3 regions of the Amycolatopsis sp. lyj-23 genome follow, and region 1 is predicted to be linked to each of the others. Evidence: riboswitches for the same ligand, from Rfam matches in the RefSeq annotation. Region 1 holds a riboswitch; each other region holds the start of a gene.

Evidence for each region. A riboswitch is a leader RNA that binds a small molecule or an ion and turns the genes downstream of it on or off. The one in region 1 is predicted to bind S-adenosylmethionine.
Region 2: another riboswitch for S-adenosylmethionine. It lies ahead of thrC (threonine synthase); the one in region 1 lies ahead of ACLJPY_RS42640 (methionine ABC transporter ATP-binding protein).
Region 3: another riboswitch for S-adenosylmethionine. It lies ahead of ACLJPY_RS25465 (aminotransferase class V-fold PLP-dependent enzyme); the one in region 1 lies ahead of ACLJPY_RS42640 (methionine ABC transporter ATP-binding protein).

The regions. Positions count from the first base shown of each region.
Region 1 covers NZ_JAJPWN010000022.1:175,528-185,146, reverse strand. The annotation lists gene ACLJPY_RS42650 (transglycosylase family protein) at 1-880, shown strand, start outside; gene rsmA (16S rRNA (adenine(1518)-N(6)/adenine(1519)-N(6))-dimethyltransferase RsmA) at 1,005-1,841, shown strand; SAM riboswitch class I at 1,967-2,057, shown strand; gene ACLJPY_RS42640 (methionine ABC transporter ATP-binding protein) at 2,267-3,280, shown strand; gene ACLJPY_RS42635 (4-(cytidine 5'-diphospho)-2-C-methyl-D-erythritol kinase) at 3,350-4,312, shown strand; gene ACLJPY_RS42630 (ASCH domain-containing protein) at 4,309-4,716, shown strand; gene ACLJPY_RS42625 (ABC-F family ATP-binding cassette domain-containing protein) at 4,721-6,487, shown strand; gene ACLJPY_RS42620 (adenylate kinase) at 6,484-7,071, shown strand; gene ACLJPY_RS42615 (fatty acyl-AMP ligase) at 7,096-8,784, shown strand; gene ACLJPY_RS42610 (DivIVA domain-containing protein) at 8,845-9,204, opposite strand; gene ACLJPY_RS42605 (DivIVA domain-containing protein) at 9,378-9,619, opposite strand, start outside.
Region 2 covers NZ_JAJPWN010000006.1:239,318-248,936, forward strand. The annotation lists gene rpsT (30S ribosomal protein S20) at 312-572, shown strand; gene holA (DNA polymerase III subunit delta) at 1,000-1,980, opposite strand; SAM riboswitch class I at 2,128-2,261, shown strand; gene thrC (threonine synthase) at 2,275-3,540, shown strand; gene ACLJPY_RS17010 (ComEC/Rec2 family competence protein) at 3,580-5,952, opposite strand; gene ACLJPY_RS17015 (hypothetical protein) at 5,949-6,245, opposite strand; gene ACLJPY_RS17020 (helix-hairpin-helix domain-containing protein) at 6,341-7,057, opposite strand; gene ACLJPY_RS17025 (DegV family protein) at 7,198-8,055, opposite strand; gene octT (diglucosylglycerate octanoyltransferase) at 8,060-8,788, opposite strand; gene ACLJPY_RS17035 (histidine phosphatase family protein) at 8,792-9,406, opposite strand; gene rsfS (ribosome silencing factor) at 9,403-9,619, opposite strand, start outside.
Region 3 covers NZ_JAJPWN010000010.1:141,661-151,279, reverse strand. The annotation lists gene ACLJPY_RS25480 (RluA family pseudouridine synthase) at 1-595, opposite strand, end outside; gene lspA (signal peptidase II) at 592-1,188, opposite strand; gene ACLJPY_RS25470 (hypothetical protein) at 1,509-2,105, opposite strand; gene ACLJPY_RS25465 (aminotransferase class V-fold PLP-dependent enzyme) at 2,122-3,456, opposite strand; SAM riboswitch class IV at 3,496-3,610, opposite strand; gene ACLJPY_RS25460 (potassium/proton antiporter) at 3,689-5,167, opposite strand; gene ACLJPY_RS25455 (ArsR/SmtB family transcription factor) at 5,265-5,957, opposite strand; gene ACLJPY_RS25450 (penicillin-binding transpeptidase domain-containing protein) at 6,277-7,902, opposite strand; gene ileS (isoleucine--tRNA ligase) at 7,986-9,619, opposite strand, start outside.

The DNA of each region.
Region 1 (9,619 bases):
CGGCGGCGTCATCAAGCTCGAGCGCGGCCGCCAGCTCAAGATGATCGTCGACGGCGCGGAGCACACCTCCTGGGTCCGCGCGACCCACCTCGGCGACGCGCTGGGCCAGCTCGGCATGACCGAGCTGGACAAGCCCGGCACGTGGATGTCGATGCCGAAGGACGGCGAGCTGCCGCTGCAGGGCGCCACCGTCGAGATCAAGACCCTGAAGAACATCACCCTGTACGACGGCGCCAACGCGCCGAAGCAGGTGAAGACGACCGCGGTCACGACGAAGGAGTTCCTGGGCGAGTACAAGCTCACCCTGGGCCCGGAGGACCAGGCCGAGGGCGGTCTGGACGTCAAGCTGACCGACGGCGCCGAGGTGCACATCAGCCGCACCGGCGTCTCGACGGTCACGCAGAAGGAGAGCATCGACCCGCCCGAGCAGCGCGTCGACGACCCGGACCTGGCCAAGGGCAAGACCTCCGTCGAGGACCCCGGCACGCCCGGCGAGAAGATGGTGACCTACAAGGTCACGCAGAAGAACGGCAAAGAGGTCGGCCGGGAGAGCATCTCCGAGCAGGTCATCACCCAGCCGAAGCCGAAGATCGTCCACGTCGGCACGAAGCAGGCCCCGACCCCGGACATCGGCGACGGCTCCGCGTGGGACCGCATCGCGCAGTGCGAGTCGGGCGGCAACTGGGCCATCAACACGGGCAACGGCTACTACGGCGGCCTCCAGTTCGACAAGCAGACGTGGAACGCCTACGGCGGCGACCAGTACGCCCCGCTGCCGAACCAGGCCACGCGTGAGCAGCAGATCGCGGTCGCGGAGAAGGTCAAGGCCGGCCGCGGCGGCAGCTACAGCGCCTGGCCGGTCTGCGGCAAGAAGGCCTGAGAGCGTTTTCGAAATCGGCCCCCGTCCACCTCGGACGGGGGCCGTTTCGCATGCCGTCCGACCCGCCAGGTACGCGAACCGACCGTCCAGGTACGCGAACCGACCCCCTGGGTAAGCTCCACCGGTGGTTGAACTGCTGGGACCGGCCGAGATCCGCGGGCTGGCGGCCGAACTCGACGTCCGGCCGACCAAGAAGCTCGGGCAGAACTTCGTGCACGATCCCAACACCGTCCGCCGGATCGTCGAGCTCGCGAACGTCGCCGAAGACGACGTCGTCCTCGAGGTCGGGCCCGGGCTCGGGTCGCTGACGCTCGGGCTGCTCGCCACCGGCGCGCGGGTCGTCGCCGTCGAGATCGACCCCAAGCTCGCCGAGCGGCTGCCCGAGACCGTCGCCGAGCGCGGCCCCGAAGCCGTGGAACGGCTGACCGTCGTCGGCGCCGACGCCCTGCGCGTCACGCGTGCGGAGCTGGGCGAGCCGACCGCCCTCGTCGCCAACCTGCCCTACAACGTCGCCGTCCCGGTCGTGCTGCACCTGCTCGCCGAGGTGCCGTCCCTGAAGGCCGGGCTCGTCATGGTGCAGACCGAGGTCGCCGACCGGATGGCCGCCGGCCCCGGCAGCCGGATCTACGGCGTGCCCAGCGTCAAGCTCGCCTGGTACGGCACCGCACGCAAGGTCGCCGCCGTGCCACGCTCGGTGTTCTGGCCCGTGCCGAACGTCGATTCCGCGCTCGTCGCGTTCGAACGCGGCGACACGACGGCGTCCGCGGACCGGGACCGGCTCTTCGGTCTGGTGGACGCCGCCTTCTCACAGCGCAGGAAGACGCTCCGGGCCGCGCTCGCGGGCTGGGCGGGGTCGGCCGAGCGCGCCGGCGAACTGCTGACCGCGGCCGGGATCGACCCGAGGACCCGCGGCGAGCAGCTGGACGTGCACGACTTCGTCCGGATCGCCGCCGCGCGCTAGCCGCTCCACTGTGGAAGCGGAAAATACGCCCCCGCGGCCCCCGATCCCGCGATCCGGACACCTCCACTCGTGTGATCTGGCCCAACGGGCTTGCTTTCGCTCCTCGGGATCGGTTTTACTCAGTACGTCCATCCCGAGCGACTGAGAGACCTGGCTCGCCGAAGTCGCAGCAACCACCCTCCGCAGGGCAGGTGCTACCGCCAGGACCGATGGAGGCCGTTTTCGATGAAGAGGGTAGCTCGCCCCCTGCTCCTGACCAGGCGTCGCGTAGTCGACGAAGGCCGCCGCTCCGTGACCGCGTGTCGACGCTCCAACTGAGCTAGTCCCAGCCGGTCCACCTCTTCTTCACGCACCGTCCGAACAGGACGGAACTCGCTTGCGGCCGGGCGCTGTGCCGTGCACGCGCCCCGTTTTCTGGAGCCTTCGTGATCACCGTCGAAAACCTGTCCAAAACCTTTGCCACCAACGGAAACTCCGTCGTCGCGCTGCGGGACGTGAGCGTCGACGTCCAGGCGGGCTCGCTGTTCGGCGTGGTCGGCCCCGCCGGGTCCGGCAAGTCCGTCCTCGCCCGGTGCATCGCCCTGCAGGAGCGCCCCGACCGCGGCGTCGTCCGCCTCGACGGCCTCAACACCGGCACCCTCGACGGCCGCCGCCTCCGCGAGATCCGCCGTCAGCTCGGCATCGTCTCGACGAAGCCGGAGCTGATCGCCGAGCGCACCATCGCCGGCAACATCGCCTCCCCGCTCGAGCAGCTCGGCGTCGACGGCCCGCAGCGCCGCAGCCGGGTCGGCTCGCTGCTCGACCTCGTCGGCCTGACGCAGCGCGCCGCGCAGCGTCCCGGCGAGCTGTCCGCCGGGCAGCTCCGCCGCGTCGCGTTCGCGAAGGCCCTGGCGGCGGCGCCCGCGGTGCTGCTCGCCGACGACCCGACCGCGGGTGTCGACCCGGAGGAGGCCGGCGCGGTGCTCGCCGTCCTCGACCGGGCGCGTTCGGAGCTGGGGACCACCATCGTCGTCACGACGCCGGACGCGGGCGTGGTCCGCCGGGTCTGCGACGACGTCGCGGTGCTGGAGGACGGCACGGTCGTCGAGCGCGGCACGGTGCTCGACCTGATCTCGAACCCGGCCAGCCGCACCGCGCAGGCGCTGCTGCCGGCCATCGAGACCACCCGCGGGCAGACGGCGCGCTACGACCGCTCGGCCGACGTCGTGCTGGTCGGCTTCGCCTCGGTCGGTGCGCTGCTGCCGGAGGCCGCGGGCCGCTTCGACGTCGAGTTCGCCACCATCGGCGGCGGCCTGACCCGCATCGGCGACACCCCGGTCGGCCGCTTCCGCCTGGGTGTCCGCGGCGAGCGGGCCGACGCGGCCCTGGCGTGGGTCGCCGAGCGCGGCGGCCACGTGACGCACACCGCGCGCGGCCCGCAAGGTGTCGCGGCCGCCTGACCCGGCTCGAGAGACGCCCCGATGCGCACGTCGCATCGGGGCGTTTCCGCGGGCACGTAGGCTGGTCGGGTGCTCGCCGTAGTTCCGCCCCCAGTCACCGTCCGGGTCCCGGCCAAGGTCAACCTGCACCTGTCGGTCGGCGACCCGCGCGAAGACGGTTACCACGAGCTGGTGACCGTGTTCCAGGCGCTGTCACTGACCGACGAAGTGACCGTCGCGGTCACCGAAGAGCCCGGCATCGAGGTCTACGGCGAAGGGGAAGGCTCGGTCCCGACCGGCCCGGAGAACCTCGCCTGGCGGGCCGTCGAGGCGCTGGCCGCGCACGTCGGGCGCACCGGTGAGCCGAAGGTCCGGGTGGTGCTGCGCAAGGGCATCCCGGTCGCCGGCGGCATGGCGGGCGGCAGCGCCGACGCGGCGGCGACGCTCGTCGGGCTGGCCAGTCTCTGGAACCTCGACGTCACCCGCGACGAGCTGGCCGAGATCGCCGCCGGCCTGGGCAGCGACGTCCCGTTCGCGCTCTACGGCGGCACCGCGCTGGGCACCGGCCGCGGCGAGCAGCTGGTCCCGGTGCTGTCGCGGCACACGTTCCACTGGGTGCTGGCCTTCGACGCCGAAGGGCTGTCGACGCCGAAGGTGTTCGGCGAACTGGACCGCCTGCGCGCGGCGGGCAACCCGCCCCGGATCGGCTCGCACACGCCGGTCGTCGAGGCGCTGGCTTCGGGCGACCCGCGTCAGCTGGCCCTGCTGCTGGGCAACGACCTGCAGGCGGCGGCGGTCTCGCTGCGCCCCGGCCTGCGTCGCACGCTCCGGGCCGGGGTGAACGCGGGCGCGCTCGCGGGCACGGTGTCCGGCTCGGGTCCGACGTGCGCGTTCCTCTGCGAAGACGCGCAGTCGGCGGTGGCGGTCGCGGCCGAGCTGTCGGGCGCGGGCGTGTGCCGCACGGTCCGCGTGGCCCACGGCCCGGTCCCGGGCGCCCGCGTGGTCGGCGGCGACGACGCGAACCGGCCGACGCCGCCGCGGGTACACGCATGAAGCACGCGGAGTTCGCGTTCCCGGGCCCGCTGCGGGACAAGCTGGTCGCGGCGATCCTGGCCGGGGAGAAGACGACGACCTCGGCCCTGCTCGCGGAATACGAGCGAGCCGGCGAAGCGTTGCCTTCGGTCGGCGAGCGGGAACTGGTGCTCGACTCTTCCGGTGCCGGGGTCGCGGTCATCGAAACCGCCGAGGTGCGCGTGCTTCCGCTGTCCGAAGTGGACATCGAGCACGCAGTCGGCGAAGGCGAGGGCTTCACGAGCGTCGCCGAGTGGCGCGTCGAGCACGAGAAGTTCTGGCAGGGCGCGGAGGTGCGCGCCGCACTGGAGGACCCGGAATTCACCGTGGACGACACGACCCCGGTCGTGGCGACTCGGTTCGTCATCGTGGAAAGGAACGGCTGAGCGGATGGCCAACCTGGTCAACCTGGAGGCGGTGAGCAAGTCCTACGGGGTGAAGCCGCTGCTGGACGGCGTTTCCCTCGGCGTCGCGGCCGGGCAGCGCATCGGCGTCGTCGGCCTCAACGGCGGCGGCAAGACGACCCTGCTGGAAGTCCTTTCCGGACTGTCCGAACCGGACTCGGGGCGGGTGAGCCACGTCCGTGATCTGCGGATGGCGGTGGTCACCCAGCGCACGGAGCTGCCCGACGGCAGCACGGTCGGCGACGTCGTGCTCGAACGCTACGGCGCCGAACACGAGTGGGCCGCCGACGCCCGTGTACGGTCCATTGTGGACGGCCTGGGCATCACCGCGATCGGGCTGGACACGCCGACGGCCAACCTCTCCGGTGGCGAGCGGCGCCGGGTTTCGCTGGCCGCCGCGCTGACCGGGGAGCTCGACCTGGTCGTGCTCGACGAGCCGACCAACCACCTGGACGTCGAAGGTGTCCGCTGGCTGGCCGACCACCTGCTGGCCCGGAAGATCGCCGTCGTGGTCGTCACGCACGACCGGTGGTTCCTCGACACCGTCGCCACCCTGACGTGGGAGGTCGCGAACGGCCGCGTCGAGCAGTACGAAGGTGGTTACGCCGACTGGATCTTCGCGCGCGCCGAGCGGGCGCGGCTGGCGGCGACGGCCGAGGAGAAGCGGCAGAACCTGGCCCGCAAGGAGCTGGCGTGGCTGCGCCGCGGCCCGCAGGCGCGCTCGTCGAAGCCGCGCTACCGCGTCGAGGCGGCCGAAGCGCTGATCGCCGACGTCCCGCCGCCGCGCGACTCCGTCGAGCTGCAGGCGTTCGCGAAGCGGCGGCTCGGCAAGACCGTGCTGGAACTGGAAGACACGACCTACCAGGTCGGCGAGCGGACGCTGCTCGACCACGTGACCTGGCGGATCGGGCCGGGCGACCGGATCGGCCTGGTCGGCGTCAACGGCTCGGGCAAGACGTCGCTGCTGAAGCTGCTCGGCGGCGACGTCGAGGGCTCGACCGGCCGCCGAATCGAGGGCAAGACGGTCGCGCTCGCGCACCTGCGCCAGGAGCTCGACGACCTGCCCGGCGACCTACGCGTGCTGCAGGCGATCGAGCAGGTGGCCGGGCGCGTGGTGTTCGGCAAGCAGGAGATGACGGCGTCGCAGCTGGGCGAGAAGCTCGGCTTCCCGGCGGCCCGCCAGTGGACCCCGGTCGCGGCCCTCTCCGGCGGCGAGCGCCGTCGGCTGCAGCTGTGCCGGCTGCTGATGGCCGAGCCGAACGTGCTGCTGCTCGACGAGCCGACGAACGACCTGGACATCGACACGCTCCAGCAGCTCGAAGACCTTCTCGACGGCTGGCCGGGCACGATGGTCGTGGTCTCGCACGACCGCTACCTGGTGGAGCGCGTGTGCGACACGATCGTCGCGCTGTTCGGCGACGGCCGGATCACCCACTTGCCGGGCGGCATCGAGGAGTACCTGAACCGCCGCGCACTCGCCAAGGAACCGGCGGCCGCGGTGGCGCCGACGGCGGAGAAGGCCGAGGCGAAGAAGTCGGCGGCGGACCTGCGCGCGGCCCAGAAGGAGCTGGGCAGGCTGGAGCGCAAGCTCGACCAGCTGCACGCGAAGGAGCAGAAGCTCCACGCATCCCTCCTGGCGGCGGCGACGGACCCGGCGAAGCTGATGGAGCTGAACGCGGAGCTGAAGGGCGTGCAGGGCGAGATCGAGGACGTCGAGGGCCGCTGGCTGGAGACCTCCGAGCTGCTGGAATGAGGGTCGTCGGCGCGGACGACCCGCTCGGCGTGCGGCAGCTCCGGCGGATCGCCGTGGCCGGCCCGGCGGGATCGGGCAAGTCGACCTTCGCGCGCACGCTGTGCGGACGCCTCGGCGTGCCGTACGTCGAGTTCGAATCGTTCTTCCACGGCCCCGGCTGGACGGTGCGGGAGACCTGGCAGGCCGACGTCCTCGAGTACCTGGAGAACGACGTCTGGGCCATCGAGTGGCAGGGCGAAGCGGTCCGCGAGCGGATGACCGCCCGGCTCGAAGTGCTGGTCTGGCTCGACCACCCGCGTGCGCTGACGGCGGCCCGGGTCGTCCGGCGTACGCTGCTGCGCCGCGTCGGGCGGGGTTCGAAGATCGCTGCGGGCAATGTGGAAGGGCCGCTGTACACGTTCTTCACCGACCGCGAGCACATCGTCCGGGTCGCGTGGCGGTACCACCCGATCATGCGGCGGCGGGTCCGGCAGGTGATCGACGAGAACCGCCACCCCGGTCTCGTCGTCGTCCGGCTGCGGGGGCAACGCCAAGTCGACCGCTGGCTGCGGGGGCCGGTTTCCGCTTTGCTCGGCGGGCGTTGACACCCAGACAGTAATGTTCCCGCTATGAGCAGGTTCGTGGACACGCTCGTCGCCACCGCGACGAAGCGGGGGCAGCAGCGCGGCATGGTCACCGGGGAGCCGAAGGAGCCGGTCCGGCGGACGTGGGCCGAGGTGCACGCCGAAGCGCGGCGGATCGCCGGTGGGCTCGTGGCCGGGGGGTTCGAGCGCGGGGGTGCCGTGGCGGTGCTGGCCGCCGCGCCGGTGCTGATCGCGCCGACCGTGCAGGCCGTCTGGCTGGCCGGGGGCAGCGTCACCATGCTGCACCAGCCGACCCCGCGCACCGATCTGGCCGAGTGGGCCGAGGACACCGTGCGGGTGCTCGGGATGATCGGGTCCGACCTCGTGCTGCTGGGCGAGCCGTTCGACCAGCTCGCGCCGGTGCTCGAGCAGAAGGGCATCGGGTTCAAGCTCATCACCGAGCTCGCCGCGGCGGAACCACTCCCGGACGTCGTCGTCACCGACGAGGGCGACACCGCGCTGCTGCAGCTGACCAGCGGCTCGACCGCCGACCCCAAGGCCGTGCGGATCACCTACGGGAACCTGTACTCCAACGTCAAGGCCATGGTCGAGCGCGCGGAGTTCGACTTCGACGTCGACGTGATGGTCTCGTGGCTGCCGACCTTCCACGACATGGGCATGGTCGGCTTCCTGACCGTGCCGATGACCTTCGGGGTCGAGCTGGTCAAGATCACGCCGGTCGAATTCCTCTCCGGTCCGCTGATCTGGCCGCAGCTGATCACGAAGTACCACGGCACCACGACGGCGGCGCCGAACTTCGCCTACGCCATCGTCGGGCGCCGGATGGCCCGCGTCGACGAAGACGACGCCTTCGACCTGTCGAAGCTGCGCATCGCGCTGAACGGCGCCGAGCCCATCGACGAGACCGCCGTCCGGACGTTCGTGGACGCCGGCGCGCGGTTCAAGATGCCGGCCGAGTGCGTCTTCCCGGCCTACGGCATGGCGGAAGCGACGCTCGCGGTGTCGTTCGCGCCGCTGTTCACCGGCCTCACGCTGGATGTCGTCGAGGCCGACGCGCTGGAGGCGGAAAACCGCGCGGTGCCGGTGCCCGAGGGCGACCCGCGGCGCGGGACCGACGGCGTCCGGTCGTTCGCGCTGCTCGGCCGTCCGCTGGACGGGCTGGAGGCGGAGATCGTCGACGAGACGGGGGCGCGGCTGGGCGAGCGGCAGGTCGGCGAGATCCGGCTGCGCGGCGAGGCCGTGACGCCCGGCTACCTGACCATGGACGGTCCGCTCGCGACCCAGGACGCCGACGGCTGGCTCAACACGGGCGACCTGGGGTACCTGGTCGACGGCCAGATCGTCATCTGCGGCCGCCGCAAGGACGTCATCATCATGGGCGGCCGCAACCTGTACCCGACGGACATCGAGCGGGCGGCGACGTCGGTCGAAGGAGTCCGCGCGGGCAACGCGGTGGCGGTCCGGCTGGACGCGGGCAGCCGGCGCGAGCGGTTCGCGGTGGTGGTCGAGTCGAAGCTGGCGGGTGACGCCGAAGCCGAGAAGAACCTGATGAAGCAGGTCTCGGCCCGCGTCCGCGACGCCGTCGACATGCGGCCGTACGCGGTGGTGGTGCTCCCGGCGGGCAGCCTCCCGAAGACGCCGTCGGGCAAGGTCAAGCGCGCGGCGACGGCGCAGCAGTTCGCGGACAAGATCAAGAAGAACGCCGACGCCTGAACCGGCATTTCTACGTGAAAGTGCCCCTGCGAGCGGGCACTTTCACGTGAAAGTGCCCGGTCAGCGCTGCTGGACGCGGACCGCGCGGATCGTCGGGGGCGGGGTGGCGCGCTCGGCGGTGGCTTCCTCGGACTTGCGGGCGCCCGGGAGGTCCGGGGCCTGGCCGGTGCGGGCGGCGAGCTGGTCTTCCACGACGTCGAGGAACTCGTCGACCTCCTGCTCGTCGTAGCCGCGCTTGCCGATCAGCGGCTTCGCGAACATCACGTGGTGCACTTCGGCGGCGGTCAGGTCGTCTTCGCCGGTGAGCGTCTTGGCGATCCGCCGGACGAACGCGTCGACGTCGTCCTTCGCGTAACCGCGGCGGCCGATCGGGGCGTTACCGAAGGTGACCTCGGCGAGGTCTTCGGCGGTGAACGACATGGAACTCTCCGTCTCCGGGGTTGGGCGGGTGCGAACTCCCGTACACCGTCCTAACCCGCGGACGGGTTCCCCCGGAAGGGGCGACCCCCAACCTCACCCCGAAGGGCGGCCTCGCGCCCGCCTTCGGGTGAAACAGCGCTACCGAGCGGTGTGTGTCCGACTTCACAGGGTGGTCAGCTGCGCCCGAACCACTTCCGGGGAGCTTCTGGCCGCGCGGGCTCCTCGGCTACCGCCGGTCGCGGGTTGCGCAGCGCCACCAGCGCCGCCTCGGCTTCGTCGAGGAACAGGTCGACCTGGGCCTGGTCGTAGCTGCGCATGCCGACCGGCATGATCGTGAACTCGACGTAGTGGATGTCGTCGGGCGTGAGGATGTTCCGCCCGGCCAGCGCCTCCGCGATGAGGTCGAGGAAGGCGT
Region 2 (9,619 bases), on a different contig from region 1:
CCTTCGGGTTTTCGCGCGCGCGAAAACCGGGTCCTCCAGGCTTTTGCCCCCTCAGATGAACGACCGGCCGTCCGGGCCCGCCGACGGTGCCGCTCGGACCAGCCCCGCCGGCCCTGGTTGTGGGGGTGCTGGAACGCGGACCGGCGACGGAACCCTAGGCACTACCGTCACCCACCGTACTCCCGGCTCCGGCCCGGCTGTTAAAGTGGACGCTCGCTGCCCGTGCGGCATTCCGTCATGGAGGAAACCCGCGTTCCGCGGGGCCACTTCAGCGCGGCGGCGATCTCACCGAGTGAAACAGGAGTTGCCCTATGGCCAACATCAAGTCGCAGATCAAGCGCATCACGACGAACGAGAAGGCGCGTCAGCGCAACCAGGCGATCCGGTCCTCGGTGAAGACCGCGATCCGCAAGGTCCGCGAAGCCGCCGAGGCCGGCGACAAGGCCAAGGCCGTCGAGCTGCAGCGCGACGCCGCCCAGAAGCTGGACAAGGCCGTCTCGAAGGGCGTCATCCACGCCAACCAGGCCGCCAACAAGAAGTCGGCGCTCGCGAAGCGCGTCAACGCGCTCTGAGCTGGTTGATTTCTGGGAAGGCCCCGGCTTCGGCCGGGGCCTTCTTCGTGTCCGGGGCTCGAGTGCGCGGCCGATGTGGTCGGGTCGGCGCCGCTCGCGGTGATCATCGGTCGCCCTTGGCTGCCACCAGCTTGAGCATCGCTTGCCGCCGTACATCCCGGGCGCGATGCTGCTCGGCTCAGCGCCGCTCGCGGTGGTCAGCGTCGCCCGCGCCGCGCGTAGCCCGGGTCCGCCGCCGTACACCCCGGCCGCGATGCTGCCCGACTCGGCGCCGCCCGTGGCGACCAGCGGTCGTGCTTGGCCGCCGCCAGCTTGAGCACCGCTTGCCGCCGTACACCCCGGCCGCGATGCTGCCCGACTCGGCGCCGCGGAGCGATCAGCGTCGCCTGCGCCGCGCATAGCCCGGGTCCGCCGACACCCTCGACGGTCAGCGGTCGCCCTTGGCTGCCGCCACCTCGAGGACCGCGCGCTCCAGGGCGTAGCCCGGGTCCGCCGCCACGCCCTTGACCTCGGCGTTCAGGCGCGCGACCACGCGCATCGCCGTGGCCAGGCCGTCGGGGTTCCAGCCGCGGGACTGGCCCTGCGCCTTGCGGATCTTCCACGGCGGCATGCCGAGCTCGCCCGCCAGCTGGTTCGGGTTGCCGCGGCCCGCGCCGGAGACCCGGGCGATCGTGCGGACGGCGTCGGCCAGCGCGTCGGCGACCAGGACGTGCGGGACGCCCAGCTGCATCGCCCAGCGCAATGACTCCAGCGCCGCCGCGCGGTCGCCGCCGACCGCCTTCTCCGCGACCGCGAAGCCCGTCACGTCGGCGCGGCCGCGGTGGTAGCGGCGGACCGCGTCGGCGTCGACCGCCCCGCCCGTGTCCGCGACCAGCTGCGTGGCCGCCGAGGACAGTTCCCGCAGGTCGGAGCCCACTGCGTCGAGCAGGGCGGCCACACCCGCCGGGTCGATCTTGCCGCCCACCCGGCGCACCTCGTGGCGCACGAACTGCTCGCGCTCGGCCGGCTTGGTCAGTTTCGGGCACTCGGTGATCTCGGCGCCGGCCTTCTTCAGCACCGCCGGGAGCGACTTGCCCGCCTTGCTGCGCCCGCCGCCGGTGTGCACGACGATGAGCACGACCCCGTCCGCCGGGTCCTTCAGGTACGCCGTGACGGCGTCGGCGAGTTCCTGCGAGATGTCCTGCGCCGACTCGAGGACGATCACCCGCCCTTCGCTGAACAGCGACGGGCTGACGAGTTCGGCCAGCTCGGGGGCTGTGAGATCGGACACCCGGACCCGGGTGAGCTCCGCGGTCGCGTCCGTCTCGCGGGCGGCGGCGAGCGTCTCGCGGACGGCCCGCTCGATCAGCAGTTCTTCCTCCCCCAGCACCAGCTGCAGCGGGGCCGGGGCGGTGGCTTGCGCGGTCACCCGGGAATCTTCTCACTTGCGCTTCCGTGCCCCCGCTCCGGTGATGTCGGGCGGCCACCGTGGCACGGTGCGAGCGCGATGTCGTACGGTGTAGCCGAGGCAGCCCGCCCCGGGAGATCCGGCGTGCGCGCACCGACAACCGAATACCGCTCATCCAGAGGGGCAGAGGGAACGGCCCGACGAAGCCCCGGCAACCGGCGTACAGCCTGTCATCCCGCGATCGCGGGATAGCTGACGACCACGGTGCCAATTCCGGCCCGCTTCGGCGGGACAGATGAGGAAAGGAACCTCGCGATGACCGCCACCCTCGGCACGACCTCCACCACCAAGACCCCGGATCTCGGTCCCGCCGTCGAACTGGTGTCGAAGGAAGAGGGCCACCGGCAGCCGCTCGCCCCGGAATTCGTCTCCGCCGAAGACTTCTCGCCGCTCGAGGTCGCCTACGACTTCGGCCGCGTCCGCCGCGAAGACATCGAGGCCGGCCCCAAGAACATCTGGCGCTACAAGAAGCTCCTTCCCGTTCCCTCCAACGTCGAAGAGATCCCGAACACCGAGCCGGGCGCGACGCGGCTGGTCCGCGCCGACCGCCTCGCCAAGGAACTCGGCCTCAAGCGCGTGTGGGTCAAGGACGACACCGGCAACCCGACGCACTCTTTCAAGGACCGCGTCGTCGCCGTCGCGCTGGCCGCGGCCCGCGAGTTCGGGTTCGAGGTGCTCGCGTGTCCGTCGACCGGCAACCTGGCCAACGCGACGGCCGCCGCGGCGGCCCGCGCCGGCTGGCGGTCGGTCGTGCTGATCCCGAAGACCCTCGAGCGCGCCAAGATCCTCACCACCGCGGTGTACGACGGCGACCTCCTCGCCATCGACGGCAACTACGACGACGTCAACCGCCTCGCCACCGAACTCGCCGGCGAGCACCCGAAGTGGGCGTTCGTCAACGTGAACGTCCGGCCGTACTACTCGGAGGGCTCGAAGACGCTGGCCTTCGAGGTCGCCGAGCAGCTCGGCTGGCGCATCCCGCCGCAGATCGTCGTCCCGATCGCCTCCGGTTCGCAGTTGACCAAGGTGGACAAGGGTTTCCGCGAGCTGGGCCAGCTCGGCCTGGTGGACGCCAGCCCGTACAAGGTGTTCGGCGCGCAGGCCACCGGCTGCTCGCCGGTGTCGGCCGCGTTCCGCGAGGGCCACGACGTGGTCCAGCCGGTGAAGCCGGACACGATCGCCCGCTCGCTGGCGATCGGCAACCCGGCCGACGGCCCGTACGTGCTCGACATCGTCAACCGCACCGGCGGCGCGATCGAGGACGTCTCCGACGAAGAGGTCGTCGAGGGCATCCGCCTGCTGGCCCGCACCGAGGGCATCTTCACCGAGACGGCGGGCGGGGTCACCGTCGCCACGGCGAAGAAGCTGGTCGAGACGGGCAAGCTGGACCCGGACGCCGAGACGGTGCTGCTGATCACCGGCGACGGCCTCAAGACCCTCGACGCGATCGAGAACCACGTCGGCCCGAAGGCCACCCTGCCGCCCTCGGCCGCGGCCGTGAACAAGGCGCTCGGCTACTGAGCCGCCGCCCGGGGCGGGCGTTCGGCCCGCCCCGGGCGCTCAGCGCCGCGGCGGCCCGCGGGGCTCGCCGCGGCGGGCTATCGCCGTTCCGGCAACCACCGCGGTGTCGCCGTCCACGTCGGTGCGGGTCACCCGCGCACCCAGCGCTGCCAAAGTGTCCAATGTGGACTTGCTTGGATGCCCGTAACTGTTTCCTGCGCCCACGCTGACCATCGCTACCCGTGGGGCCACCGCCGCGAGGAACGCCGGCAGCGAGTAACGGCTGCCGTGGTGGGGCACCTTCAACACCTCCGCTCTCAGATCTCCGATGTCGGCCAGCAGGTCCGACTGCGCGGCCAGTTCGACGTCGCCGGTCAGTAGGATCCGGCCCGCGGGGGTGTTCGCCCGCAGCACCACCGAACTGTTGTTGATCGTCGTGCCGTCCGGCTGCTCGACCGCCCGGGCCGGGACGTACCGCGGCCCCAGGACGTCGAGCGCCAGGCCGGGCCAGTCCAGCCGCTCGCCGGGGTTCAGCTCGACCAGCGGCACCGCCTGCCGGGCGGCTTCCGCAGCGACCTGCCGCCACGCCCACGCCGGCGACCGGCCCGGGCCGAGGGCGATCGCGCCGACCGCACGGCCGTCGAAGACCGAGGCGAGGCCGCCGATGTGGTCGGCGTGCAGGTGGCTCAGCACCAGCAGCGGGATCCGGTCGACCCCCAGCCGGTGCAGGCACTCGTCGACCGGCCCCGGCTCGGGCCCGGTGTCCACGACGACCGCCCGCCCGGGATCGGCGGTCGCCAGCACGACCGCGTCGCCTTGGCCGACGTCGCACTCGACCATCGCCCAGTTCCGCGGCGGCCACGCCGGCGCCAGCACCCGGACCGGTACGAACACCAGCAGCCCGCCGACGACGAGCAGCGCCATCAGCACCCGCACCCGCCGGTGCCGGACCGCGAGCGCCAGCACCACGAGGACGCCGGCGGCCAGCAGACCGCCCACCCAGCCACCGGGCCACGCGATGACCGCGCCCGGCGCCCTGGCGCCGTAGCGGGCCACGGTGATCAGCCACCGCGCTTCCGGATCGGCCAGGTGCACGAAGACGTTTCCGGCACCCGGCCACCACGGGCCGGTGACCGTCGCCAGCACGCCGAGCACGGTCGCCGGCGCCACCACGGGTGCGGCGAGGACGTTGGTCAGCACCGAAACCAGGCTCACCGAGCCGGCCATGCCCGCGAGCACTGGCGCCGTCACCAGGAAGGCGGCCAGCGGGACCGCCAGCCCTTCCGCGAACCCCGGTGGGACGCCGCGACGGACCAGGGCGCTCGCCCAGCGGGGCGCGAGCAGGACCAGCCCACCGGTGGCGCACACAGACAGCGCGAAGCCGAAGTCCGTGGCCATCGCCGGATCCGCCACCACCAGCACGCACACCGCGAAGGCCAGCGCGGGCAACGCCGAACCCCGCCGTCCCAACGCCAGGGCCAGCAGGGCCACGGCCGCCATGACCCCGGCCCGCAGGACGCTGGGCTCCGGGCCGACCAGGACGAGGAAGCCCGCCAGGCACGCGCCGGCGGCCGCGGCCGACAGCCGGGGACCGAGCCGGAGCAGGCGCAGCAGGAGCAGCACCGCCCCGCAGACGACCGCGAGGTTGCCGCCGCTGACCGCGGTGAGGTGCGTGAGGCCCGCAGCGGTGAACTCCTGCTCGACGCGGGGCGACAACGCGCTCGTGTCGCCCAGCACCAGCCCCGGCAGTAGACCGGCGGGCTCCTCCGGCAGGACCTGGCAGAGGTCGTGCAGACCGGTGCGCAGCACGGCCGCCGCCTGTTGCCACCACGGCGCCGGGCCGGGTGCGCCCGGCGGGCCGCGGACCGAGAGGACGGCCACGGTCAGGTCCGAGCCGCGCGGAGGCATCAGCCGGCCCGTGGCGGCGACCTCTTGACCCGGCAGGAGCGACGCCCACTGCGCGACCGGCGCCAGCAGCAGGACTCGGCCGGAGGTCGGGACCGGCCGTCCGTCGACCGACGCGGTGCGCACGTCGGCCGTGAGGACCACTGACCGGGCACCGGCTTGTCGGTCGGCGTAGCCCGCGCTGCGTACGGGCTTTGGCCGTTCCGCGACGACGACTCGCAGCGCCGCCGGGAGGCCTTGGTCGGCGGAGACGCGGAGCTCGTCGCGCTGGGCGTCCCGGATTCGCCAGGCGAGGGGTCCGGCGGTGAGCAGGCCGAGGATCAGGAGGGCTGCTGCTGTGTCCCGCGCCCGGGGTCGGCCGCGGGCGCGCCAGAGCACCAGGCCGGCGAGTATCGCCGAGGCGAGTCCGATGGCGACGGCGGTCCACCAGCCGAGCAGCAAGCCGGCCAACGCTGCCAGCCAGCACGCCATGGCTGCCGGGACCAGCCGCATGTCCTGCCGGGTATCGAGAATCGGTTGAGTGCTCATCGGGCCGACACCACCGAGCCGAATCCGGTCACGACCGCGATCCACCAGCCGAGCAGCAAGCCGGCCAACGCCGCCAGCCAACACGTCATGGCCGCCGGGACCAGCCGCATGTCCTGCCGGGTATCGAGAACAGGGTCAGCGCTCATGGGGCCGCCACCGCCACGCGACTGAAGCAGGCGGTCGTGGATACGCCCGCTGGTCACCGGCTCGACCTGGGCCGTGGGTCTGCGGGATGCCGCACCGCTCACGCCGGCCAAAGCCATCCAAGCCGCTGTTCGCGCGAAGGTGCTCATCCGACCAGGCTCCGCGGGGACCGCAGTGGGCCGGGGTATTCCTGGGGTTGTACTGCCGGGGCGGCCGAGGAGTTGCTGGTCGAGGGGGAAAGTGCTCATCCGACCGTCACCTGCTCCCGCAGCTTCTCGAACTTGCTCTCCCCGATCCCGTCGACGTCTCGCAGCTGCTCGACTCTGCTGAACCCGCCGTGGTCCGTGCGCCACTGGACGATGCGCTTGGCCATCACCTCGCCGACTCCCGGCAACGTGTCCAGCTGATCCGGGGTGGCCGTGTTGAGGTCGACCTTTCCGCCTGCTGCCGGGGCGCCCGGGTCCGGTGCCGCCGCCGGGATGCCCACCGCCAGCTGCTCGCCGTCGGTCACCTTGCGGGCCAGGTTCAGCGTGCTCAGGTCCGCTCCCGGCTCGGGGCCGCCTGCCGCGCGCAGCACGTCCGCCACCCGGGCGCCCTGCGGGACCGTGATCAAGCCCGGCGAGCGGACGCGTCCGATCACGCTGACCACCAGACCCGCCGCGGGCGCCGCGCGTGCCTCGGCGACCGGTTTCGCTGCGGGCAGCGCCGGTGGCGGCTCGGGTGCCGGGCGGCCGCCGCCCAGCAGTGCGACCGTGCCGAGGATGATCACCACCACCGCGGTGAGGACGCCGGCGAGTGCCCACCGGCGGCGGCCGGGGCCGGCCGGCGCGCCCGGCAGCCAGCGTCGGATCAGCCGGCCGCCGGGGCCGACCGTGCTCGCGTCGGGTGAGAGCTGGTCGGCCAGCCAGGAGAGCCGGTCGTTGACGGATGAGCCCGGGTTCCGGGCGGACTGCTCGAACACACGATCGACGTTAGGGCCCGCGGGGAGGGTCCGACAGGGGCGGCGCCGCGTCCTGTGGACAACCGGGGTGTTGTGGATGGATTGCCGGGCCGGGCCCGTGAGCAGCCGGTTCCGTCGTACTGCGGTGGCATACTGGCGGGTCAGCTCCGGGGCGGGACCGTCCGCTGGACGACCACGCCCAGTACCCCGGGGCCCGTGTGCGCCCCGATCACCGCGCCCAGCTCGGAGACCACGCAGCCCGCCGAGCGCGGCACGGCTTCTTCCAGCCGGTTCGCCAGCTCGACCGCCCGTTCCGGCGACGCGAGGTGGTGGACGGCGAGCTCGACGTCGTCCTCGGCCGCCGCCTGAGCCGCGAGCTCGACCAGGCGCGCGATCGCCCGGTTCATGGTGCGGACCTTCTCCAGCGGCAGGATCCGGCCGTCGGACATGTGCAGCACCGGCTTCACCGCCAGCGCCGTGCCCAGCAACGCAGCCGCCGGCCCGATCCGGCCGCCGCGGCGCAGGTGGTCCAGGGTTTCCACGACGAACAACGTCGACGAACAGCCGGCCGCCGTGACCGCCGCGGCCTCGACGGCTTCGGCGGAAGCTCCGGCGGATGCGGCCGAAGCCGCGTGCAGAGCGGCGAACCCGAGGCCCATCGCGGTGGTCCGGGAGTCGACGACGCGGACCCGGTCCGGCCCGACTTCCTGCGCCGCGAGCACCGCCGCTTCCCAGGTGCCCGACAGCTCGCGCGAGAGGTGCACCGACACGATCTCGTCCGCGCCCTCGGCGAAGGCCGCTTCGTACTCCTTTACGAATTCGGTGGGGGTCGGCCGCGACGTCGTGACGATCTTCCGCTGCTTCATCGCCTCCGCGACCGCCGCCGGTCCGGTTTCGACGCCGTCGAGGGAAACCACGCCGTCGACCAGGACGTGCAGCGGCACCACCCGGACCGCGTGCCGTTCGGCGAAGCCCTCCGGCAGGTGGGCGGTGGAATCCGTGACTACGGCGACCGACACGCCCTCAGCCTACGTGGCCGGGGGCCGCCACCGAGGCCAGCAACACGGACATCGCCGCCCCCACCGCGGCGTGTCCCGGCCAGCCCCAGTGCATGCCGTCGGGATTGCCCGCGCCGCTGAGCACGTGCTCCCCCACGACGGCTTCGAGGTCCAGCAACGGAACTCCCGCTCGCGTGCTCCACGCCGCCATCGCCGCCGCCGCGGCCGGCCGCGCGGTGTGCACGCCGCCGTAGGCCGCGGCGCGGTGGACCGACGGCAGCCAGCCGAAGATCGGCAGCTCGGGCCGCAGGACGCGCAGCGCGCCCACGGCCGTGTCGAGGTAGTGCACGGTGAGCTTCGCCGGCAGCACCGCGGGTCGCCCGCGCAGCGCTACGGCCAGACGCGGTTGCGCCGCGAGATAAGCCTTGCGCACGACGCGCCGCACCGGGTCCGGCCGCAGGTACCGCAGGCCGGTGCGCAGGTAGGTCGGCAGTGGCGAGGGCAGGGTGTCCATGCTGCCGATCGCGAACACGACCGCGTCGACGTGGTGCAGGTCGGCCCAGACCCGCGGGTCGCCGGTCAGCGACCACCAGACGTCGCGGGCGTTCCAGCCGATGCCCGCGACCAGGTCGGCGGTGCCACCCAGCGCGGCGGCCGCGACGTTGGGCCACAGCCGCGGCTCGTCCGCGGCACAAGGTCCCTCGGGACCGTGGAAGCTCAGCGAATCGCCGAACACCAGCAGGCGCGGCCCCATCGGCTAGCCGTGCATCCCCGCGTTGTAGGCCTGCAGCCGCCACTTGCCGTCGCGACGGCCCAGCTCGACCCAGTGGCAGTTCGAAATCCCGCCGAGCGACGGCCAGGTCTCGACCGGCAGGGCCAGCAGCCGCGCGGTCAGCGCGGTGATCAGCCCGCCGTGCGCGGCCAGCAGCACGGTGTCGCCCGCGTCGGAGTTGGCTTGCTGCAGGTCCGTGACCACTTCGCCCGCGCGGTCGGCGACGTCGACGCGGCTCTCGCCACCCGGCGGGGCCCAGGTCGCGTCGGTGCGCCAGCGGTCGCGCTCACCGGGGTAGGCCTGGTCGACCTCGGCGCCGGTCAGGCCCTGCCACTCGCCGAGGTGCGTCTCGCGCAGCCGCTTGTCGATCCGCAGCGGAACACCGATCGCGTCGGTGAGCACGGTGGCGGTGTCGGTGGCCCGGCGCAGGTCGGAGGCGATGACGAGGTCCGGGGAGAAGCGGGCCAGCGCGGGCACCGCGAACCGGGCCTGGTTCCAGCCGCGCGGGGTCAGCGCCGAGTCGAGGTGACCCTGCATCCGCCCGGCGGCGTTGTAGTCCGTCTCGCCGTGCCGCCAGAGCACCAGCCGCCGCGGGCTCACGGGACGTCCGGGTCCTCGTCGGCGGGTGGCTCTTCGAGCCCCTCCACCTCGATGCGGGGACAGTCCTTCCACAGCCGTTCGAGGCCGTAGAACGTGCGCTCTTCGACGTGCTGGACGTGCACGACCACGTCGACGTAGTCGAGCAGCACCCAGCGTCCCTCGCGGGCGCCTTCGCGGCGGACCGGCTTGTGGCCGCTCTCCCGCAGTTTTTCC
Region 3 (9,619 bases), on a different contig from region 1:
TGTAGTCGTGGCGCGGGTGGCGGTCGATCGGGGCGTCGATCGTGCCGCGCATCGGGTCCGGGTGGCCCTGCACGATCGCGTGGTAGCCCTTGTCGACCGTGCGCTCCTTGAACGCGCGCTTCAGCACGGTGTAGGCGTGCTCGCTCTTGGCCACCACCATCACGCCGGTGGTGCCCGCGTCGAGCCGGTGGACCACGCCCTGGCGCTCGGCCGCGCCCGAAGTCGCGATGCGCAGGCCGGCCGCGGCGAGGCCGCCGACGACCGTCGGGCCGGTCCAGCCCGGGCTCGGGTGCACCGCGACGCCGACCGGCTTCGAAATCACCACGATGTCGTCGTCGTCGTGCAGGATCTGCATGCCGTCGACCGGCTGCGCGACGACCTCGACCGGGTTCGACGGCTCCGGCAGGGTGATCTCCAGCAGGCCACCGCCGGAGAGGCGGTCGGACTTGCCCGCGGGACGGCCGTCGAGCAGCACGTCGCCGGCTTCGGCGAGTTCGGCGACGACCGTGCGGGACAGCCCGAGCAGCTTGGCGAGGCCGGCGTCGACCCGCATGCCGTCGAGCCCGTCGGGCACCGGGAGCATCCGCGAGTTCACGCCTGCTCCTCCGGCGTCTGCCCGGCCTTCTTCTTGTCCTTGGTCGACGTGCCGTCGTAGTCCTTGCCCAGCAGGGACAGCAGCACGATCAGGGCGCCGCCGACGCAGATGGCGGAGTCGGCGATGTTGAAGATCGCGAAGCCCTTGCCGTTCGGGGCGAAGGCCGAGATGAAGTCGACGACGTGGCCCTGCAGCGCGCCCGGCGGCCGGAAGATGCGGTCGGTCAGGTTGCCGGTGGCGCCGGCGAGCACCAGGCCGAGGCCGATCGCCCAGCCGAGCGAACGCAGCCGCCGCGACAGCCAGATGATCGCGATGACCACGGCCAGCGCGACCAGGGCGAGCACCCACGTCATGCCGGTGGCCATCGAGAACGCGGCGCCGGGGTTGCGGATCACCTGCAAGTAGATCAGGCCGCCGAGGACCTTGACCGGCTCCTTGCCTTCCAGGTTGGCGACGACCAGGTTCTTCGTCACCAGGTCGATCGCCCAGAACACGACGGCGACCGCGAACACCCAGCCGACCCGCCGCTTCGGCAGCAGCGGCTTCGCCGGGACCTCCGGGTTTTCGGGGGCGTCGGCGGCCGGGTCGGGCACCGCGTCGGCGGGGGCGGCGGTGTCGGGTTCGGAGTGGCTGGGCTCGGTGCTCACCGGTCCATTGTCCACGGTGCAGCTCAGGCCGCGGCGGGCCCGTCCGGCCGCGGGCGCGGGAGCACGGCGAAGGCAGCCGCCCGCAGCCGCGAGCGCGCCGGGCACGGGGGGCATAAACACCGTCTTGACCAGCGCGAACACTGAGGCCGCGGGAACCAGCGGCGCAGCTTCAGCCGGTACCGGGCGGCCTCGGCGAGCACCACGCGGTGGACACATCGTCCGGGACCTGTTCGACCGTCACCATCAGCAGCGCCGCGGACTCCCGATCACGGCTGGGTCTCGGGCGGTCGGCGCAACAGGGCGGTGAACGCGGCCGCGAGCAGGAGCATCGCCGAGCCGAGCACGCCCACGACGTCGGCCGAAAGCACCACCGCGACCAGGGCGAAACCGGCCGCCGTCAGCAGGACGAACCGGCTGCGTTCGTACGCGGCGAGCAGCAGCAACCCGAGAGTGGCCAGGAGCGGGCCACGCAGGCCGTCGCCGAGCCGGAACTGCCACGAACCGACCAGGTCGAGCAGCGGGAGGGCGAGCAGCACGCCGATCGTGCCGAGGACGAACCGCCCGGTGCGGACGGGCCGCAGCGCGAACGCGTACCAGACCGCCGTGCCGAGGACGACCACGCCGAGCGCGACCAGCCACGCCGGTCCGGCGGGCAGGTCCGCGCCGCCCGAGTAGAAGTCTTCCTGGGTCAGGAACTGTGCGTAGCCGTAGGTCGGCCCGGCCGGGACCGCCGGGCGGAGGAGGAGGTTCGCGGCCTCGTCCTCGGCCCGGCTGCGGCGGGCCAGCAGCCGCGCCGCGGCCAGGCCGACTTCGGCGAAACCCAGCAACGCCAGCGGAAGCCAGATACGCGGCCCTCTCCCCATCGGCCCAGGCTAGCGCTCAGCAGAAGGGCGGCAGCTCCCGCGGGTCGCCGACCGGCGCCCAGCGGCCGTCCACTTTCGCGTACTCCCAGCGGGCTCCGCGGGCGACGATCTGCCGCAGGGCCAGGAGCACGCGGTCGACGTGCTCCTCGGTGCTGCCGAGGCCGAGGCTGACGCGGACGGCCTGCTGCCCGTCGCCGCCGGTGACGCCGATCAGCCGCTTCGCCGCGATGTGGGCGCAGAAGGCGCCGTCGCGGACGCCGATGCCGTACTCGGCCGACAGCACCGCCGCGAGCCAGCCCGGGTCGAAGCCGTCGACGACGAAGCTGAGGGTGCCCACGCGGTCGACCGGTGCGTCGAACAGCCGCAGTTCGGCGCAGCCCGGGATGCTCTCCAGCCCCTTGCGCAGCCGGGTGAGCAGGGCCTGTTCGTGCGCCACGACCGCGTCCCAGTTGCGGCTCAGCGTTTCGCACGCGACGCCGAGCGCGTACACGCCGACGGTGTTGGGCGAGCCGGCTTCGTGGCGCTCCGGCCCGGTGTTCCAGACGACGGCGTCTTCGGTGACGAGCTTGGTCGCGCCGCCCCCGGCGAGGTACGGGCGGGCCGCGCGCAGCCAGTCGGCGCGGCCGATCAGCGCACCCGCGCCGAAGGGCGCGTACAGCTTGTGGCCGGACAGGGCGACGTAGTCGACGTCCAAGTCCTTGATCGAGATCCGGCGGTGCGGGGCCAGCTGGGCGGCGTCGAGCGCGATACGAGCGCCGTGTTTCCGCGCCACGGCGGCGATTTCGGCCACCGGCAGCAGCTCACCGGTCACATTGGACGCTCCGGTGACCACGACCAGCCGCGGTCCCTGCGGGGCGTCGGCGAGGGCTTCGTCCACCGCGGCCACCGCGGCGAGGCGGGTGCGCGGGGTCGGGATCCGGCGCACGTTCGGGCCCGCCCACGGCAGCAGGGCGGCGTGGTGCTCGGTGTCGAACACGACCACGGTGGTGTGCCGGGGCAGGCTACGCGCGAGGAGGTTGAAGGAGTCGGTGGTGTTGCGGGTGAACACGACCGTGTCGGTCCGCCGCGCACCGACGAACCGGCGCAGCACGTCCCGGGTGCGCTCGTAGAGCTTGGTGGAGACCTGCGAGGCGAACCCCGCCCCGCGGTGGACGCTGGCGTACCAGGGCAGGAACTCGTCGACCTTCGCGCGGACGGCGTCGAGGCAGGGGGCGCTCGCAGCGTGGTCGAGGTTGGCGTACCCGATGTCCCCGCCGGTCACCAGCGGGACGCGCAGCGCGGCACCCGCGACGCCCGGGATTTCCTGCGGTGCAACGGTTTCGGGCTGGGTGCGGTCGATGGCGAGAGTCATCGGGAGCCTCCTCGGCGATCCGGGGGACCCCCGGCGAGGGGCCCGCGCTTGCCCGTCGCACGGCGCGACCGGCCCGGTCTTCACCCGGGGCACCCCACCGCGGTAGGAGGGTTGCCGGCCAGCAAGCCGGGGCTTCGCGCTGGCACTCATGACCTGGTTCGAAAGGTAACCGAACGCGCGCCCGGCCGCCAACCCCCGTCGCACATTCTGAGACGCCGGTCACAGAGGGTGCTCAGAGGCCGGCCTCGCCCCGCCAGCGGGCCAGGCGCCCGGCCCGGTCGACGGCGCGCAACCGGCGCTCGACGGCGTCGCGGACGGCGCTCGTCGTCACGACCAGCAACTGGTCGTTCTCCTGCAGCCGGCTGGTCTTCTGCGGCGTGAAGCCCGCGCCGGCGCGGACCACCAGGCTGATCGTCGCCCCGACCGGCAGCCGCAGCTCGGACAGGTACACGCCGTGCATCTTCGACCCCGGCTGGATCCGGACCTGCAGCAGTTCGGCGCCCAGCTCGTCCAGCGGCGCGGAGTCGACCTCGATCTCGTGCGCCTCGGACTTCTTGGCCAGGCCGAGGCGGCGCGCGAGCGGCCCGAGCGTCGCGCCCTGAACCAGCGTCAGCACGATGACCAGCACGAACACCGCGTCGACCAGCCGCTGCGCCCCCGGCAGGCCGTGCGACAGCGGGATCATCGCGAGCACGATCGGCACGGCGCCGCGCAGCCCGGCCCACGAGAGGAACGCCTGTTCCCGCCACGGCAGCCGGAACGGGAGCATGGACGCCACGACGGAGATCGGCCGCGCCAGCAGCAGCACGACGGCGCCGGCGACCAGGCCCGGCACGATGGCGTCGAGCAGGCGCCCCGGCGAGGCGAACAGCCCGAGCAGCACGAACAGCCCGATCTGCGCCAGCCAGCCCAGGCCCTCTGCGAACGAGAGCGTGTCCGACCGGTGCGGCAGCCGCGAATTGCCGAGCACCAGCGCGGCGACGTAGGTGGCGAGCAGCCCGGACGCGTGCAGCAGCTGCCCGGACGAGTACGCCACGACGCACACCGCGACCGTGGCGAGCGGGTAGAGGCCGGTCGCCGGCAGCGCGGCCCGGCGCAGCGCGAAGCCGCCGAGCCAGCCGAAGGCCAGTCCGATGGCGAGGCCCGCGGTCAGCTCGTAGAGCACCAGCAGCGGCAGCGTCCAGTCCACAGTGGTGCCTTCGGCCAGCACCACGACGGCGATGTAGGCCGGTGCGTCGTTGATGCCCGACTCGAGTTCGAGCGCGCCGGTGAGCCGTTTTCCGATCCCGGCGGTGCGCAGGACGGAGAACACCGCGGCCGCGTCGGTGGAGGCGAGCACCGCGCCCCACAGCAGCGCCAGCCGCCAGTCGAGGCCCAACAGCCAGTGCAGGGCCGCGCCGGTGACCGCGACGCTGACCACGACGGCCACTGTGGACAGTGCGATTCCGGTGCCCAGCGCGGGTTTCACCGCCGACCACCGGGTGGTCAGCCCGCCTTCGGCGAGGATCATGACGAGCGCGGCGAGCCCGAGCGACTGGGTGAGTTCGGGGCTGTCGAACCGGATGCCGAAGCCGGCTTCGCCGAGCAGCACGCCCATCGCGAGGTAGAGCAGCAGCGAGGGGAGGCCGAGCCGGATGGACACGCGCACGGCGAGCACGGAGGCGAGGAGCACGATGCCGCCGACGCCGAGCAGCACGGGGAGCTGGTCCATGCCGCCTCCCTCCCGAGTGCCGTGGGGCACTCAGAATAGTGAAGCGGCCGGGTTAACTCGTTCGTGTACCGCTGCTCGGCTCGGAAGGCCCGGTGTGTTAAGGCGCGGTGGCACCACTGAGCGCGTCGAAATCGACACCGAGGGCCGCGAACGGCTGCTCCGCGGCCGGCAAGACCTTGACCGCGCGGTGCCCGTCCGTGGCCACCCAGCCGGCGTCGACGGCCCGCTCGAGCAGCGCCGCGGGCAGCGCCCCGGCGAGGTGGTCGCGGCGCTCCGTCCAATCCAGACAGTCGCGCAGCAGCGGCCGCCGCCCGGCGGCGACCGGCACGCCGAGGTCCCCCAGCACGTCCCGGCCGCGCGGGGTCAGCGCCAGCCCGTCGGCGGTGCCGACCAGGCCGGCGGCGAGCATGCCGTCGCGGAGGGCGACGCCGAGCTCGCCGGCGAGGTGGTCGTAGCAGGTGCGCGCGAACCCGAGCCGCCGCGCGCGCAGCGACGACTTCAGGCCGGTCACCGGGCGGTGTTCGGCGTGCTGGGCCAGGTGCTCGATCAGCTCGGCGACGCGCGGGTCGGCGATCCGGACGTAACTGGCCCGCCCCTGCTTGACCCGGGCGACGAAGCCGGCACCGGCCAGCCGGGTGACGTGTTCACTGGCCGTCGAGAGGGCGATCCCGGCGGCCTTCGCGAGCTCGCCGACGGTCCAGGCCCGCCCGTCCAGCAGCACGAGGCACATGGTGGCCCGGCTCGGATCGGCGAGCACCGCGGCCACCTCGGCCAGCGCGATGGTCTCCATACCCCCCACGCTACGACCCCGACACTTCGCCCGCGGCCGAACCACCGCGCCCAACCCACGTCCCCGGAGGGTCGCCCTGCGTACCTGGAAGGTCGGCTTGCGTACCTGGAAGGTCGGCTTGCGTACCTGGACGGTCGGCCTGCGTACCCAGACGGTCGGTCTGCGTACCTGGAGGGTCGGCTCACCGGCCACCCTCGGGATACATGAGCCGACCCCCGGGGTACGCAAGCCGACCCTCGGGGTACGCAGGCCGACCCTTGGGGTACGCGAGCCGACCGTTGGGGTACGCGAGCCGACCCTTCGGGTACGAGCCGGAGGGTTAGAGGGACTTGAGGAACTTGGCGGCGACCTGGACCGCGGGGCCCGAGTCGTTCGAGTTCTCCAGGACCACCGCGAAGGCGACGCTGCCGCGGTAGCCGACGAACCAGCCCGTGGCCTGCTTGCCGTCGCCGAACTGGGCCGTGCCCGTCTTGCCGAAGACCTCGCCCGCCGAGGCCGCCGCGTGGCCCGTGCCGCTGGTCACCACCGCGCGCATCAGCTTCCGCACCTGGCCGAGGACCGGCGCCGGCGGCGGGGAGTAGCCCTTGAGCACCGTGGTCTCGAAGTCGTGCCACAGCCTCGGGGTGATCGCCTTGCCGGTGGCGACCGTGGCGGCCATCAGCGTGCCGCCGAGGGCGCTGACCTGGATGCGGCCCTGGCCGAACCCGTCCTCGACCTGCTCGTCCTTGCTCGCCGCGGGCTCGACCTTGCCCAGCTCGGTGCTCAGCCCCGGGATTCCGTAGTCGGCGTTGAGGCCGAGCTCGTCGGCCGCCTTCTTCAGCCCGTCCGCGGGCAGGTCGAGCGCCAGCTTGCCGAACGTCGTGTTGCAGGAGCGCGCGAACGCCGTCTGCAGGTTGGTCGCGCCCAGCTCGAAGCCCTCGTTCCGGACCGTCCGGGTGCCGATCGTCGCGACGCCGGGGCAGTCGACCGGCGAAGCCGCGTTGAGGCCGCTCTGCTGGATCGCCGCCACCGAAGTCGCGATCTTGAACGACGACCCCGGCTCGTACAGGCCGCTGAGCGCCTTCGGCGAGGACCCGGCGGCACTGTTCTGCGCGACGGCCAGGATGTCACCCGACCCCGTGTCCAGCGCGACGAGCATGGCCGATCCCTGGTACCCGTCCACCGCGGCCTGGGCCGCGCTCTGCGCCGCCAGGCTCAGGCCCGTCACCGTCGGCTTGGCCCCGTCGGCGGGTGCCTTCCCGAACATCCGCTCGACGCTCTTGCCGCCGGCGTCCAGCCGCTCGACGGCGAGGCCGCCGCCGGTCGAGGCGGTGACCTGCCCCAGCAACGCCGTGCGCAGCAGGGGCGCCGGGTTGCCGTCCACCAGCCGCGGGCCGGCGGGCCCGCTGAAGACGACCGGCTTGCCGTCGCGGTCGGCGACCGCGACCGTGTCCTGCGGGGCCGTGCTGACCACCAGCCGCTGGCCCGCCTCCAGCTTCGGGTGCAGCAGCGACGGCGCCCAGTGGACCAGCCACGTCCCGTCGCTCTGGGCGAGCTGGAAGGGAACGTCGTAGGTCCAGACCTGACCCGGCTTCAGCGTCCACGACAGGCTGTACGTGCCACTCGTCTGCTTCGCCCCGGCCGGCACCGGCTGCAGGACGGTCAGCTTGGCGGTCACCGACGACGGGTTCAGCGCGTTGCGGGTGCTCCGCAGGGCCACCGCCGCCGCCGCGTTGTCGTCGGTCAGCCGGGCCGCCGCGTCGGGGTTGTTCTCGGAAACGTCCTGCAGGTACTCGGTGATCGCCGAGTTCGGGTCGTGCGCGGCGGGGCGCTCCACGGCGGTCGCGCCGGTGGCGGCCTCCGGTGCCGATCTCCCGCTGTTCAGCAGGAAGAACGCGGCCACCACGGCCACCACGACCAGCAGCGCGCTCCCGATCAGGATGCCGCGTTTCGTGCCAGGGCTCATCTTCGGCGTACCCCTCCCCCAAGGTGCCGCCCCGGCTCCGGGGTGGCCGGTCGAGTCTGCACCCTACCGGCCACCTCCGGCAATCAGGCCTTCGCCACCGCCACCGCGACCTTGGTGCCGTCGCCGACCGCGCCGGCGAAGCCGTCGGTGACCGGGCCGTACGTCACGGACGTCGCCAGGGTCTCCGACGCGAGGAACTCCTCGTGCGTCCGCGCCGCCTCGACGACCTCGGCGGGCGCGTCGACGGTGAGCGCGATCCGGTCGGCGACGTCGAGCCCGGCGTCGCGGCGGGCCTGCTGCACGACCCGGACCAGGTCGCGGACCAGGCCCTCGGCCGCCAGCTCCGGCGTCACCTCGGTGTCGACGAGGACCAGCCCGGACCCGCCGGGCAGTTCCGCCGCCGCACCGCCGCCCTTGGCGACCAGCCGCCGCTCGAACTCGCCCTCCTGCAGGGCGATCCCGGCCGCGACCACGGTGCCGCCCTGGAACGACCAGTCCCCCGCCTTGACGGCCTTGATCACCGTCTGGACGTCCTTGCCCAGGCGCGGCCCGGCGGCACGCGCGTTCACCGCAACCTCGAACCCGCCGTGCGCGGCGACGTCGGTGGTCAGCTCGACCGCCTTGACGTTCACCTCGTCGCGCAGGATGTCGGCGAACGGCGCCAGCGAATCGGCGTCCGCCGCCGCCACGACCAGCGACGGCAGCGGCAGCCGCACGCGCAGCTTGTTCGCCTTCCGCAGCGAGAGCGCCGAGGACGCCACCTGCCGCACCCGGTCCATCGCCGTCACCAGCGCCGCGTCCGCGGGCAGGTCGTTGGCGTTCGGCCAGTCGGTCAGGTGCACCGAGCGGCCGCCGGTGAGGCCACGCCAGACGACCTCGGTGGTCAGCGGCAGCAGCGGCGCCGCGATCCGCGAGGTCACCTCCAGCACGGTGTGCAGCGTGTCGATCGCGTCCTTGTCGCCCGCCCAGAAGCGGTCGCGCGAGCGCCGGACGTACCAGTTCGTCAGGACCTCGAGGAAGTCACGGACGGTCTGGCACGCGCCCGCGACGTCGTAGTTGTCCATCGCGTACTCGACGTCGGTGACGAGCTCGTGCGTCTTCGCCAGGACGTACCGGTCGAGCACGTTCGGCGAATCCGTGCGCCACGTACCTTCCACGCCTTCGGCGTTCGCGTACAGCGCGAGGAAGTAGTACGAGTTCCACAGCGGCAGCACGGCCTGGCGGACGGCGTCGCGGATGCCCTTGTCGGTGACGACGAGGTTGCCGCCGCGCAGGATCGGGCTCGCCATCAGGTACCAGCGCATGGCGTCGGAGCCGTCGCGCTCGAAGACCTCGTTGACGTCCGGGTAGTTGCGCAGCGACTTGGACATCTTCGCGCCGTCCGAGCCCAGCACGATGCCGTGCGAGATGCAGGTGCGGAACGCCGGCCGGTCGAACAGCGCCGTGGCCAGCACATGCAGCAGGTAGAACCAGCCGCGGGTCTGCCCGATGTACTCGACGATGAAGTCGCTCGGGTAGTGGTGCTCGAACCACTCGGCGTTCTCGAACGGGTAGTGCACCTGGGCATACGGCATCGAGCCCGAGTCGAACCAGACGTCGAGGACGTCCGGGACGCGGCGCATCGTGGACTCACCCGTGGGGTCGTCCGGGTTCGGCCGGGTCAGCTCGTCGATGTAGGGCCGGTGCAGGTTGTCCAGCCGCACGCCGAAGTCCGCCT